DNA from 2 places in the Curtobacterium sp. C1 genome. Region 2 is predicted to be linked to the other one. Evidence: predicted binding sites of a transcription regulator. Region 2 holds the regulator's gene; the other holds the start of a gene.
The links. The regulator HspR, encoded in region 2, represses chaperone genes until heat shock. The targets are predictions, from matches to a motif close to AAGTTGAGTCNNNNNGACTCAACTT.
Positions count from the first base shown of each region.

Region 1: LQK89_RS00160 (Hsp20/alpha crystallin family protein) is a predicted target of HspR. The motif match lies at 2,130-2,154, and genes of this name have one in related genera.

Region 1 is NZ_CP088076.1:30,595-33,992, reverse strand. Features, by position in the region: gene LQK89_RS00175 (alpha/beta hydrolase) at 178-969, opposite strand; gene LQK89_RS00170 (phenolic acid decarboxylase) at 969-1,496, opposite strand; gene LQK89_RS00165 (MarR family winged helix-turn-helix transcriptional regulator) at 1,560-2,054, shown strand; gene LQK89_RS00160 (Hsp20/alpha crystallin family protein) at 2,178-2,618, shown strand; gene LQK89_RS00155 (hypothetical protein) at 2,638-2,943, shown strand; partial or broken gene LQK89_RS00150 (manganese catalase family protein) at 3,030-3,398, opposite strand, start outside.
Region 2 is NZ_CP088076.1:419,393-422,790, forward strand. Features, by position in the region: gene LQK89_RS02095 (nucleotide exchange factor GrpE) at 1-168, shown strand, start outside; gene LQK89_RS02100 (DnaJ C-terminal domain-containing protein) at 207-1,211, shown strand; gene LQK89_RS02105 (heat shock protein transcriptional repressor HspR) at 1,337-1,750, shown strand; gene LQK89_RS02110 (GntR family transcriptional regulator) at 1,941-2,597, opposite strand; gene LQK89_RS02115 (class I SAM-dependent methyltransferase) at 2,738-3,398, shown strand, end outside.

The DNA of each region.
Region 1 (3,398 bases), 390 kb from region 2:
CGAAGGACACCGAGCCCGACCGCAGGCGACAGGTGCCGTGGCTGGGGATCGCGAGCTTGCTCGTGACCCTGGTCCCGCTCCTGCACGACCTGTGGCGGAAGGGCCAGTAGGCACGGCGGCCCGTACCCGATCGGGTACGGGCCGCTCCGGTCTCCTGCGTCAGGGGGCCGGGGGGCGTCATACCAGACCGAGGCGCTCGTCGAGCAGCGCCAGGAGCCGCTGCCGGAACGGCACCGCCGACCAGCCGTGGTCCGCACCGTCGACGACCGTGAGCGTCGCCCCCGGCAGGAGTTCGGCGTAGCGGCGGCCGTACGACACCGGGACGATCGCGTCCTCGGTGCCGTGCACGACGTCGGCCGGACCGGTGTACCCGGCGGCAGGGCCGTACACGTCGAGCCCGTCCCGGACGTCCGCGATGAACGCCGTCCCGAGCACCATCCCGCCGAAGTCGAACCACCCCTGCTCGCGCGCCGGGGCGAGGGGCTGCCCCTGGATCGCGTCGTGCACGGTGATGTCGTCGACCACGACGCCGGCTGGTGACCACAGGGTCAGTGTCCGGACGGCCTCCGGCACCCGGGCTGCGGCGAGCGCCGACTCCACGGCGCCCAGGCTGTGCGCCACGACGTGCACGCCCTGCCCCCGGTCCGCGGCGCGGATCATCGCGACGACCTGTTCGACCTCGTCACGGAGGGTGATGTCCGCGAACTCGCCGTCGCTGGCACCCTGGCCGAGCCGGTCGTGGCTCCGGACGAGGGCGCCGCGGGCGACGAGGTGTCGGGCGGTCTGCACGAACAGCTGGTGCCCGCCGAGGGCACTGTCGCTGAACCCGTGCACGAGGAGGACGACGGGGGCGTCCGGGGCGGCGCCGTCCTGCGGTTCCCACTGCCAGCCGCGGATCGTGCGACCACGGTGCTCCAGGGTCGTCGGGGTGGTGCGGGGGTCCGTCCCCTGCAGCGGCACGGTGCCCATCAGTTCGTCCGGTCCGCCCAGCCGGCCGGCAGGTCGCCGGGAGCGGTGTCGACGACGGTCTCGTCGTCCTCGCCGACGTGCTCGAACCGGGTGATGTGGGCGAACTCCGGCACGACGTAGATCGGGTACGTGGGGCCCTCGTCGCGGTAGCGCTGCATCTCGTCCAGGTGGTCGTTCTGGAACAGGACGGTCTTCGAGCCGTCGAGCTCGATCCAGCGTGGGAAGAAGATCGTGCCGTGCAGCACGCGCTGCTCGGGCAGCACGTTGACGACGACGCTCGTGCCGGTGGGCTCGTTCCACGAGACCTTGTAGACGCCCGGCGCGAGGGCGACGAGGTCGACCGTCTGGTCCTTCACCCACCGGCCACCGACGTGCCCGGTGTGGATCCGGTAGTCGATGGTCGTGGCGTTCTTGACGTACATCTCGTACTGCCAGCCGTTGGCGTACGTGTAGATGAACCGGTGTCCGACGATGCCGGAGAGGTCCTGGGGCGGTTCCGGGTGCTCGACCGAGGTGGTGGTGTCCATGTCCTCGAGTGTGCTCCCGAAGTAGTTTTGTTGCAAACAAAACTTGCTGGTAGGTTGCCGAGCATGACGGGTAGAGGCGACGAGACCGCTCGGATCGCCCGACGACTGAGCGACCGGATCGGTCCGTTCCGCCGGACCCTGCTGCGGACCTCCCGCGCCGTGGCGGACCTGCCCGACATCCCGGACGCGCAGGTCGAGGTGCTCCGCGCCCTGGCTGCCGGAGCCGCTGCGGCTCCGGGCGCGGACGCTCCCGGTGCCGCCCCCTCGGCCCTCGCGACCCGCCTCGGCCTCGCCCGCTCGACGGTGAGCAACCTCGTGTCCGCGATGGAACAGTCCGGACTCGTCGAGCGTCGACTGGTCGGGGGCGACGGTCGCCGTACCACCGTGCACCTGACCCCGCTCGCGGTCGATCGCCTCCGCACGTACGACGACGCTGCGACCTCGGTGCTCGTCGACGCCCTCGGGCACCTGTCCGCGGAGGACGTGCACGCCCTCGCCGCGGCCCTCCCCGCACTCGAGCGCCTGCACCGCGAGATCACCCCGCCGCCCGCACCCTGACCGGCACCGCGCGACCCTCAGCAACCTCGAAGCGATCCTTTGGCACTCCTGAGGCAAGAGTGCTAAAACGGACGCCAGTTGAGTCGAGGGGACTCAACGAGGACCACGAAGGAGTTGATCTCGATGACGATGCAGTTCGACCCGTTCCGCGAGCTCGACCGACTCGCAGGCTCCCTGCTCGGAGCCGGCGCCGGTGCACCCCGGTCGATGCCCATGGACCTCTACCGCAGCGGTGACCACTACGTCCTCGACGTCGACCTGCCGGGCATCGACCCGGGCTCGGTGGACGTGGACGTGGACGGTTCCGTCCTGACCATCCGCGCCGAGCGCACGCTCGGCGCACCCGAGGGCTCGCAGTGGATCACGCGTGAGCGCCAGCCCGGCACCTTCGTGCGGCAGCTCACGCTCGGTGACCACCTGGACGCCGAGCGCATCAGCGCCGCCTACGACAACGGCGTCCTGAGCGTGACCATCCCGGTCAAGGAGTCCGCGAAGCCCCGCAAGATCCAGGTGTCGACCGGCGGCGGCGCCCAGCAGCTCGCCGTCGGCTCGAGGGGCGAGTGACCGGAAGGGCACGGCAGCGATGGCAGCACTCGGCAACGCGCTCCTCGCCGTCGGCGTCCTGACGGCAGCCCTCACCGCGACGGCCCTCGACCGTCGCACCGCGGCACTCCTCGGAGCCACCGGCGGCACCGTCGGGAGCTTCCTCGCGTGGCTCCTCGCCCCGCAGGCCTGGACCGGCTCCTGGCTGCTCCCGTGGATCGCCGCCGGAGCGGGGACGGTCGCGGTCGTCGCCGGATGGGCGGCAGCTCGCGCGTACACCGGCCTCACCCGCTCGCCGCGGGAACACGAGGACGACACGACGAGCATCACCACCCTGCCGGGCTGAGTGGGTGACGGGACGGGAGGCGCGGTGCCAGCCGGCACCGCGCCTCCCGTCCGTCTGCCGGTCGCGCCCCGCGACCGGCGTGACGCTCACTCCTTGTTGAGCGTGTCCTGCACGAGACCCGCGGTCTTCTCGACCACGTTCGGCAGCTCGGTCGTGCCGTAGAAGCGCACGTCAGGGTGCGTCGGCGGCGGAATCGGCACCGAGGACGTCGGGCCGTCGTGGTACGAGTACTCGCCCTTGCCGTCGAACGAGGGGCCGCTCGCCCAGGGCCCGTCCGCGGCCGCGGCGCCGTCGGAGAAGTTGAGGTACTGGTGGACGCGACCCTGCATCTCGGCGTTCTCGTTCGCCGTGAAGTCCGCGAGCAGGTTGCCCGACGCGGTGATGTACGAGCCCTGCCAGGCGTTGCCGTTGCTGTCCACGGGGCGTGCTCCGGCGCCGGCGACGATCGCGTGCTG
Region 2 (3,398 bases):
ATCGGCGAGAAGGGTGAGACCTTCGACCCGAACGTGCACGAGGCGATCGTGCAGCTGCCCACGCCGGGTGCGACCGACCAGACCGTCGCGGACGTCGTGGAGCCGGGCTACAAGCTCGGCGACCGCGTCCTGCGTGCGGCCAAGGTCGCCGTCGCGGTCCCGGCCTGAGCCGGCTCGGCACGACCAGGAACGGAAGGTAGGGCTCGATGGCCAGTCAGGACTGGTTCGACAAGGACTTCTACAAGGTCCTCGGCGTCGACAAGACGGCGAGCGACGCTGAGCTGAAGAAGACCTACCGGAAGCTCGCCCGGCAGTACCACCCGGACTCCAACCCGGGGGACGCCGCGGCCGAGTCCCGCTTCAAGGAGATCAGCGAGGCCTACTCGGTGCTCTCCGACAAGGAGCAGCGCGCCGAGTACGACCAGGTCCGCGCCATGGGCTCGGGCGCCCGCTTCACGGCGGGTGGCCCGGGCGCCCAGGGCGGGTTCGAGGACGTGTTCGGGGGCATGTTCGGCCAACAGGGCGGGCAGCGCGTGCGCTTCGGTCAGGGCGGAGGTCGCGGTGGTGCCGGTGGCTTCGAGGACATCCTCGGCGGGATGTTCGGTGGCGGCGGGGGCTTCGGGCAGTCGTCCGGCGGTTTCCGCGGCTTCGGTGGTCCGACCAAGGGCCGTGACGTCACCGCGTCGACGACGCTCGACTTCACGACCGCGATCGCCGGCGACACCGTCAAGCTCTCGCAGGGCAACGGCCGGCCGGTGAACGTCCGCATCCCCGCGGGTGTCGCCGACGGGCAGAAGATCCGTCTGCGTGGCCGCGGCGAGCCGAGTCCGGACGGGGGCGAGGCCGGCGACCTGGTCGTCAGCGTCACCGTCCGGAAGCACCCGGTGTTCGAGCGCGACGGGCTCAACCTGCGGGTGGACGTCCCCGTGACGTTCGTCGAGGCGGCGCTCGGCGCGACGATCCAGGTCCCGACGCTCGGCGGCGACCCCGTCAAGCTGAAGGTCGCTCCGGGCACGCCCTCCGGTCGCGTCCTGCGCGTCAAGGGACGCGGCGTCGCGACGAAGAGCGGGACCGGTGACCTGCTCGCAACCGTGCAGGTCGCGGTGCCGTCACACCTGTCGGACAAGCAGCGCGAGGCCGTCGAGGCCCTCCGCGCGGCACTGCCCGACGAGGATCCTCGCGAGGACCTCCTCGCCAAGGCGCGCAGCTGACGCTGCGCGACCACAGCAACGAACCGGACTGGAGGCTCGGTGCGGCTCCGTCAGGAACCGTCACCGGGCCTCCAGACTGGTTTCCAGACCACGCGGACGACGGAAGGGAACAAGCCGTGACCGACATGGACGAGAACTCGCCCGTCTTCGCGATCGCCATGGCGGCGGAGCTCGCCGAGATGCACCCGCAGACCCTGCGGCAGTACGACCGGCTCGGCCTGGTCGTCCCCGGGCGGACCCGCGGGGGCTCGCGTCGGTACTCGATGCGCGACGTCGTGCAGCTGCGGGAGATCGCGCGCCTGGGGTCCGAGGGGGTCTCGCTCGAGGGCATCCGTCGCGTGCTCGAGCTGGAGAACGAGAACCGGGCGCTCCGCGCGCGGGTGAGCGAGCTCGAGACCGCGCTGGCGGACCAGCTCATCAACCGGCCGGGCGCGCGGGTGTTCGCCGCGACGACCACGGGCGCGGCGGTGTCGCTGCGTGCCGGGATGCGGCCGCAGCGGAACACGCAGGTGGTGCTCTGGCGACCACCGCGCGGCTGACACATCACTGCATCCAGAACATCACACGTCTCCTCCGGTGGGGTCGACGGTCTCGCTCGTGCCGTCGCACTGACGCACCTCGACACGGGCCGGGGCCGGGCTGCCACACACGTGGTGGTCCGGCCCCGGCCGCAGTCGTGCCACGAAGAACGGCCGCGTCGCTGAGCGCGCTGGGACCCGGGATCCCAGGTCAGGCGGGCCGGTCGGGATCCGGCAGCAGGTGCATCGACCAGAGCGCCCGCTCCGCCAGCCGACCGTCGTTGCCCTCGACCGCGAGCCGCAGCGCGACGACCCCGTTCGCGATCTGGTCCCACGGCAGTGCGGTCGGCAGGTCCTCGTGCCGCAGGCGGAAGGTCAGGGCGTCGATCGACCCGCGGAGCGCCGAGCAGAGCACCGGGTTGTCGCACGACTCGATGAAGCTCCGGTAGACGGGCGCTGCCGTGTCCGTCACGGCGTCCCAGTCCCCGAGCCGGACCGTGTCGAGCAGCGCCCCGATCCGTCGTCCGAGCGCGGTTCGTGCGGTGTCCTCGAGCCGCGGCACCGAGACGCGGACCAGACCGCCGTAGAGCAGACCGAGCGCCTGCAGCGTCGGGACGATGTCGGCGGCGCGGGGCAGGGCGACGCGGGTGTACCGGTTGGCCCGGCGTTCGACGAGACCGGCGAGTTCGAGGTCCGACAACGCCTCACGGACGGGCGTCCGCGAGCAGCGGAGGCGCCGGGCGAGGTCGCCGTCGTCGAGCAGGGTGCCCGGGGCGAGCACGCCGGCCATGATCTCGTCGCGCAGCCGCTCGCGGGCGAGGTCCCGGAGCAGGGGTCGGGCGCCGAACGCCTGTTCCTGGACGAACATCCCGCCCCTCCCGTTCCGTGACCAGACGCGGACCGATCGCCGCGATGGCTCGACGATAGGGGACATCGGGCGCCGATGAACATCTGATATACGGACGGGCCGGAGCGCCGGGCGCAGCGGCCGCTCAGTACGCTGACCGGATGCGCGTGTCTGACTTCGCCGACCAGTTCCGGCGGGACCCCGACGACGGGGGACCGGACCTGGTGACGATCGACGGCACCGACCGGTTCCTGCTCGACGAGGCACCGCACGTGCACGGTGACGCGCTCCGGCAGCCCGGCGAGGTCGCCGTCGTCGACGACCGGGCCGGGGTGCTCACGCTCGGGCTGATCACGGTGCACGGCGCCTCGGACGTCCGGGTGGTGCAGGACTCCCTCGTCGGGGTCCGTGCGCTCCAGGCCGCCGCCGGCACCTTCGGCCTGCGCGGCTTCCGGCACGCCGAGACCGCCGAACAGGCCTTCCGTGACGTCCGGCTCGTGCTGCTCCGGCTCTCGAAGTCGAACGACCGCCTGGACGAGCTCGCCCGCGCCGTCGCGCGGTGGGCGGCCCCGGACGTGGTGCTGCTGTGCGGCGGGGTCACCAAGCACATGACGCTGTCCCAGAACGACGTGCTCCGCCGGTACTTCGGCGAGGTCACCGCCTCACGCGGACGGGGGAAGTCGCGGCTCCTCGTCGCGCAGGACCCCCTGCGCGCCGCCGCGGTGCGGGCGGACACGACGAACCCGTGGCCGCGCGCGGTGCACGTCGACGAGCTCGGCATGACGCTCGTCGCACACGGCGGGGTCTTCGCGGGCACGTCGC